2 linked regions of the Roseimaritima multifibrata genome follow. The protein of the gene in region 1 interacts with the protein of each later gene in a pairwise test. Links are inferred from orthologs where the notes say so. Each region holds a gene or a part of one and is shown in the gene's direction. Other genes may lie near its edges.

Region 1 (3,132 bases):
GTGGGGACAACCAGCGTGCGAACCGTTGAATCTGCAGCCGCCGAAGATGGCACCTTGGCGGAGTGGAGCGGTCCTTGCAACCTGTTCATCACGCCGGGATATTCGTTTAAAGCGATCGACGGCCTGCTGACTAACTTTCATCTGCCGCGAAGTTCACTGTTGGTCCTTGTCAGCGCACTGGCTGGTCGCGAACGGATCATGAAAGCCTATCAGGAAGCGATCGATAACGAATATCGTTTCTTCAGCTATGGTGATGCGATGTTGATTTTGTAAATCCGATGTCCCTGCGGATGCTCTCCAACCATTCCTTTTCAATAGCTTAAAATCGATGTCTCCAGTCACCGAAGAACAGATCCTGGTTATCCCTGCGGCCACCATTGATTCCATCGGCCCCTTTACCGGATTCCAGCCCGATGTGGACCGTTATCTAAAACCGATCCTGGCCAGCGACGAACTCTCTTTCCGCCCTCGCGGGGCGATGGAGAAAGACCCCTCTTTCAAACAGTTGATCCCCTATGTCGTACTGCAGTGGACGGACGCTGCGGGGGAACCGCATCTATTTGCCTACACGCGAGGATCGGGCCAAGGGGAATCACGACTGCACGCGAAACGAAGCGTCGGCATCGGCGGACATATCTCCGCCGAAGATGCTGCCGGTGGCAGTGAACCCTACCGGACCGGGATGGAACGCGAACTGACGGAAGAGGTTCGAATCGAATCGACTTTTGAAGAAACCTGCGTCGGTTTGATCTATGATCCTTCGACCGAAGTTGGCGAAGTCCACGTAGGCGTGGTCCATCGATTTGTACTGCAAACCCCTGATGTCCATCCAAACGAAGATGACATTTGCGACACCGGTTTCGTTTCGCTCTCGCAATTGCGAGCCGAGAAGGATCGCCTGGAGACCTGGTCGCAACTTTGCCTGGATCACCTGTTTAAGGTTTAGCAATGAATGACTTGATCTATCTGGATCATCATGCAACCACTCCCTGCGATCGACGCGTCGCAGCGGTGGTGCAGCGGATGCTTCTAGAGGATTACGGAAACGCATCCAGCCAACATCGATTTGGGCAGAGTGCCGCGGACGCCGTCCATTCTGCAGCCGAAACGATTGCTCAAGCATTGGCAGCGCAAGCCACGGAACTGGTTTTTACCAGTGGAGCGACCGAAAGCAATTCTTTGGCTTTGCTGGGCGTATGCCAGCACCCTCGCCAAAAGCGACGCAAAATTGTTACGGCTGTAACTGAACATCCCGCGGTCCTCGATCCGATTCGGCGGCTGGAAGCAGACGGTTTTGTGGTCGAACGGATTGCCCCCTACCCGCAATCGGACCCGAACGTCGGACAGGTTGATGAAGAGGCAATTCTGAACGCGATCGATGACCAGACGGCCGTGGTCTCGGTCATGCTGGCGAACAACGAAATCGGAACCATTCAGCCGCTGCGACGGGTCGCGGAGAAATGTCATCAAGTCGGTGCCCTGCTCCACTGCGATGCGACTCAAGCTGTTGGCCGCATCCCGGTTTCGGTCGTGGATTTAGATGTCGACCTGCTGAGTGCGTCGGCTCACAAATTTTATGGCCCCAAGGGGGTAGGCTTGTTGTACATCCGGCAAACCGGCCGACGTGTTCGCATCCGTCCTCAGATTGAAGGCGGCGGTCAGCAGCGAGGCTTGCGAAGCGGAACCCTTAACGTGCCCGGGATCGTGGGCATGGGCGAGGCATTGAAATGGGCGGTTGAAGAAATGGATACCGCGACCTTGCGAATCGCTGGTTTGCGGCAACGCCTATGGGATCGGCTGAAAAGCGGAATCCCTGAATTGGTTCTAAATGGACCATCCATCGCCGACGCCAATACCTCTATCTCTCCAACCGATTCGGTGCTCCGGCGTTTACACGGAAACCTAAACGTCATGTTTCCACGTGTTGAAGGCGAAGCGCTGATGACGACGGTGCCGACGGTCGCCTGCTCAAGCGGTTCGGCCTGCAGTTCCGTCGACCCTGCCCCCAGCCACGTCCTGATGGCAATCGGCTGCAACGAATCGCAAGCCCGCTCAAGCCTGCGATTTGGGATTGGACGTCCAACCACCGAACAGCAGACTGATGAAGCTGCGGATCGATTGCTGGACGCTTTTCACCGCCTAAGGCAAATGGTTTAACGCAGGGGAATCACTGAATTCGGTTGTTTGCCTGGAACTTGCTATTCAGGTTCCGTTTCTGCAATCGTGCTGGATGCGAGCGGGGGTACCGCTCAAACGACGGATCCAGTATCCAGGCTAGTCTCTCGTTGTGTGCTTGTCGGCTATCATACCCCGAAACCCATTTCACTTAATTCTTCTATTCCCTTTACTAGCCGTTTGCTAAGGAGTCCTCCTCCATGATTGAATTGGGGGTCAATATTGACCATGTGGCAACCGTCCGCCAGGCACGCCGAACTTTCGAACCCGATCCCGTGATTGCCGCGGCGCTCGCGGAGCAAGGTGGTGCCGACGGCATTACGTTTCACTTGCGCGAAGACCGTCGTCACATTCAAGAGCGCGATGTCGAAGTTTTGATGCAGACTGTCACGGTAAAAACCAATCTGGAAATCGCGTGTGATGAAGCAACGGTAAAGATCGCTTGTAAGGCTAAGCCAACTTGGGCGCTGCTGGTTCCGGAAGGCCGCGATGAAGTGACCACCGAAGGGGGCCTGGATCTGACGACCGACAACGGACGGATCGCCCGCGCGATTGACCAGCTGCGTGAACAGGGGATTCTGGTCAGCCTGTTCTTGGATCCCGATGTTGCTCAGGTCGAAGCGGCGGCGGCCTTAGGTGTCGATGCCGTTGAACTGCACACGGGGCCTTATGCGAACGCAGGCCACAAGACTCGCGAGGTCGAGCTTCAGCGATTGGCCAAGTCCAGCGAACTGGCCGTTCAGGCTGGCATGCGTTTCCACGCGGGGCACGGCTTGAATTACGTCAATGTTCGGCCGGTCGCCGCGTTGCCAGATGTTATCGAGCTGAACATCGGCCACTCGATCGTTTCTCGAGCCGTCATGGTAGGAATGCGAGAAGCCGTCGCGGAAATGCGACGGCTTCTCGATCTGGTTCGCCCGTTTTAAACAGCGGTTGCTGCTATTGCTTTACAACACG
Region 2 (3,076 bases), 1.8 Mb from region 1 along the record:
GCTCACTCGGCTTAGGATCTCGCGAACCATTCGTGGCGGTAGCAGGATTGTCGCTCGGTTCTGCGAATCGAAGACGGCCCATCCCCAACCATTCCGTTCGGCGATTGCAGCAACATGTATGGTTGCGATATCGCTAAGCCTTTTCAGTTGCGGGCTGGTTGGCAACGTTGCTTCGGCGGCCGATAGTCTGGAGCGAAAAGCGGAATGGCAGATGCCTGATTCGGAACTTGCGGTTGCGGCGCTGCGCGACGCACTGCAGCAACAAAACACTTCGGACCAGGCGATCGAGCAAGCGGCCGCTGCATTCCAGGCTCAGCTGGAGCAACCGCAGACCGATCGACTAGATGCGTTTGTGGATGCCGCGGCCGGCGTCGTTCCCACGATCGCGGAAATCATCGATGCATCCCTCAACGGTGACTTGGATCCGACGGATAAACGATTTGACAAATTGTCGGCCGTATTAAGGAAAGTGGTCGCTTCCTACATCGGCCGCGACTTGGTGCGTGAACGGTTGTTCGATGAAGCATTGCCACTGCTGGCGGATATCGAATTCCAGACCTTCGTCGACCCCGCGACGCTGCTGTTCTACCGAGCCGCCTGCAATCACGCGTTGCTAAACAAAGAAGAAACATTAAAAGACCTACGTCGATTGCTCGACAATGATGCCGAATGCCCCATCCGTTACGCACGGACGGCGAAACTGATGCTTGTCGACATGAAACCGCTGAAACCCGATAGCCTGGACGAAATTTCGCGGTTGATGAGCGATGTCGAACGACGGTTAGAGCTAGGACGCTCCGACGACAAGGTTCAGGAACAAGAGCAAGCGATTATTGACAAACTGTCAAAGTTGATCGACAAAATGGAAGAACAACAAAAACAGCAACAGCAGCAGCAACAACAAGGAGGCGGATCCTCGTCGGGCGGCCAAGCCGAAGGACAGGGGCAACCGATGCAGGATAGTCAAGCCGCTGGAGGAGGCGGGGCAGGCGATGTCGACAAGCGTGACCTAGGAAAACGGAGCGAATGGGGGAAGATGCCCCCTGCCGATCGCGAGCAAGCCTTGCAGCAAATTGGCCAAGATCTACCCACCCATTACAGAGAAGCGATCGAAGCCTACTTTCGAAAAATGGCCACCGACAAGTAGACTGAAGGTGGCCGAACGATAAAACGTTCCGTTTTGACCCTTTGATTTCCATGAACCTTTGATTGCTTTATGCCGTCAGAACAAGATATCTACGAAGAACACGTCCTTGATCACTACGAGGATCCGTATCATCGCGGACATTGTGACTCAGTGACCCACGCCGAAGAGGGGAAAAACCCGCTCTGTGGTGATGAGGTGCGCGTTGAGTTGAAACTGGATGCCGACGGAAAGGTCCAAGAAGCTTGGTTTGAGGGAAAAGGCTGCGTAATCAGTCAAGCTTCCTCATCGATGCTGATGGAAAAAATCGAAGGGATGACCTTTGAGGAAGTCCGAGAGTACACCGCAGAACAAATGCTGGAGCTCTTTGGGCCTCACCTGACCCCGAATCGCCAGAAATGCTGCCTGTTACCGTGGCGAGTCGTCCAGCGTGCGATGCACGCTCCTGTCGATGACGATGACGAATCACAAACACACTTTGGAGGCCCCAGCCTGGGCGAAGAATCTTAAGCATGACCGAAAGCCCAAGCAGTCTCTCGAAATCCGTACTGAATCCGACCCTGTATCGGCCCGATTTTCCGATCCTAGGGCGACAAACCAACAGTGGAGCTCCGTTGGTTTTCCTGGATAACGGGGCGAGCACGCAACGGCCACACGCGGTTATCGACGCGATGTCGGAATGCTACTCCAAGTACTACGCCAACGTGCATCGAGGCATCCACACGCTCAGCGAAGAATCAACCGACCGCTACGAGCAGGCCCGCCGCACGGTCGCTCGATTTCTGAATGCCGCCTCCGAGGTAGAGGTCCTCTTTACCGCCGGGACGACTGCCGCAATCAATACGGTAGCCAGAACATGGGGAGACCAGAATGTCGGTCCGGACGACTACATCCTGCTAACCATGATGGAACATCATGCGAACATCGTCCCCTGGCATCAATTGAGTGAGCGAACGGGCTGTAAGGTCCTGTTTGCGAAACTGAATTCCGAGGGACAAGTCGACCAAGAACATCTCGATTCCCTCTGGCAGCAGTACGGCCAGCAGATCAAAATGTTCGCCTTTACGGCGGTCAGCAACGTTTTGGGAACGATTACGCCCGTCGCCGCGTGGGTCCAGCAAGCCCAACAACACGGGGCGGCGACTTTGGTCGATGCGGCACAGGCTGCCCCCCACATGGCCATCGACGTCCGGCAATGGGATGCAGACTTCGTGATCTTCAGCGGTCACAAACTATGTGGCCCCACCGGGATCGGAGTCCTTTACGGGCGAGAATCGATCCTCGATGCGATGCCTCCATTCCTCGGCGGAGGTGCCATGATAAACACGGTCACCACCGAAGGGTTCACCACGGCGGCACTGCCGGACAAATTTGAAGCGGGCACCCCACCGATCGTTGAAGCCATCGGCCTGGAAGCTGCCATCGATTACATCAGTGCGGTCGGATTGGAAGCGATTCACGATCACGAACAAGTTCTCACGCGACGAGCTCACGAGGGTTTGGCCGGAATCGAAGGGCTAACCATTCTTGGTCCCCAGGATCCAGCATTAAAAGGAGGCATCGTCAGCTTTGTCTTCCCCCACATCCATGCCCACGACATTGCGCAGTGGTTGGACACCCGCGGGATCGCAGTCCGAGCCGGCCATCACTGTGCCATGCCCCTGCACAAAGACCTAGGCATCAGCGCTAGCTCCCGAGCCAGTTTCTACCTCTACAACACCGTCGAAGAGGTCGACAGCTTCGTGCAAGCGGTCAGCGAAGTCACGCAAAAGTTCGCCCCCACCGGTCGCAAAAGACGCCGTCGCAAATAAGAGTCGATGGAAGAGGACTGCGACAAAAGAAGCGAATTAAAAAACCACCGAATAGCCGTCCTTACCAAGGACGGCTTTTTTCGTGTTTGGATACCAGCATGGGCGGGAACGAGCCTAGCCG

The links.
Region 2: the proteins of FF011L_RS03520 (region 1) and FF011L_RS09970 interact in binary tests that used the Escherichia coli proteins (3 or more experiments, as listed by UniProt). The link is inferred for Roseimaritima multifibrata from one-to-one orthologs.

Annotation. Positions count from the first base shown.
Region 1 is NZ_CP036262.1:940,943-944,074, forward strand. Bases 165-3,052 are described here. They hold FF011L_RS03520 (cysteine desulfurase family protein), read left to right. Parts: upstream 165-948; coding sequence 949-2,157; downstream 2,158-3,052. Other genes in these bases: queA (tRNA preQ1(34) S-adenosylmethionine ribosyltransferase-isomerase QueA), read left to right, coding at 165-273; FF011L_RS03515 (phosphoesterase), read left to right, coding at 329-946; FF011L_RS03525 (pyridoxine 5'-phosphate synthase), read left to right, coding at 2,376-3,052. Also shown: more of queA, read left to right, coding at 1-164; more of FF011L_RS03525, read left to right, coding at 3,053-3,101; FF011L_RS03530 (FAD-dependent oxidoreductase), read right to left, coding at 3,115-3,132. UniProt on the Escherichia coli protein: Master enzyme that delivers sulfur to a number of partners involved in Fe-S cluster assembly, tRNA modification or cofactor biosynthesis. Catalyzes the removal of elemental sulfur from cysteine to produce alanine.
Region 2 is NZ_CP036262.1:2,710,949-2,714,024, reverse strand. The notes cover bases 104-2,935. They hold FF011L_RS09970 (iron-sulfur cluster assembly scaffold protein), read left to right. Parts: upstream 104-1,216; coding sequence 1,217-1,654; downstream 1,655-2,935. Other genes in these bases: FF011L_RS09965 (aminotransferase class V-fold PLP-dependent enzyme), read left to right, coding at 1,657-2,935; FF011L_RS09975 (hypothetical protein), read left to right, coding at 104-1,147. In the rest of the region: more of FF011L_RS09975, read left to right, coding at 1-103; more of FF011L_RS09965, read left to right, coding at 2,936-2,955. UniProt on the Escherichia coli protein: A scaffold on which IscS assembles Fe-S clusters. Exists as 2 interconverting forms, a structured (S) and disordered (D) form. The D-state is the preferred substrate for IscS.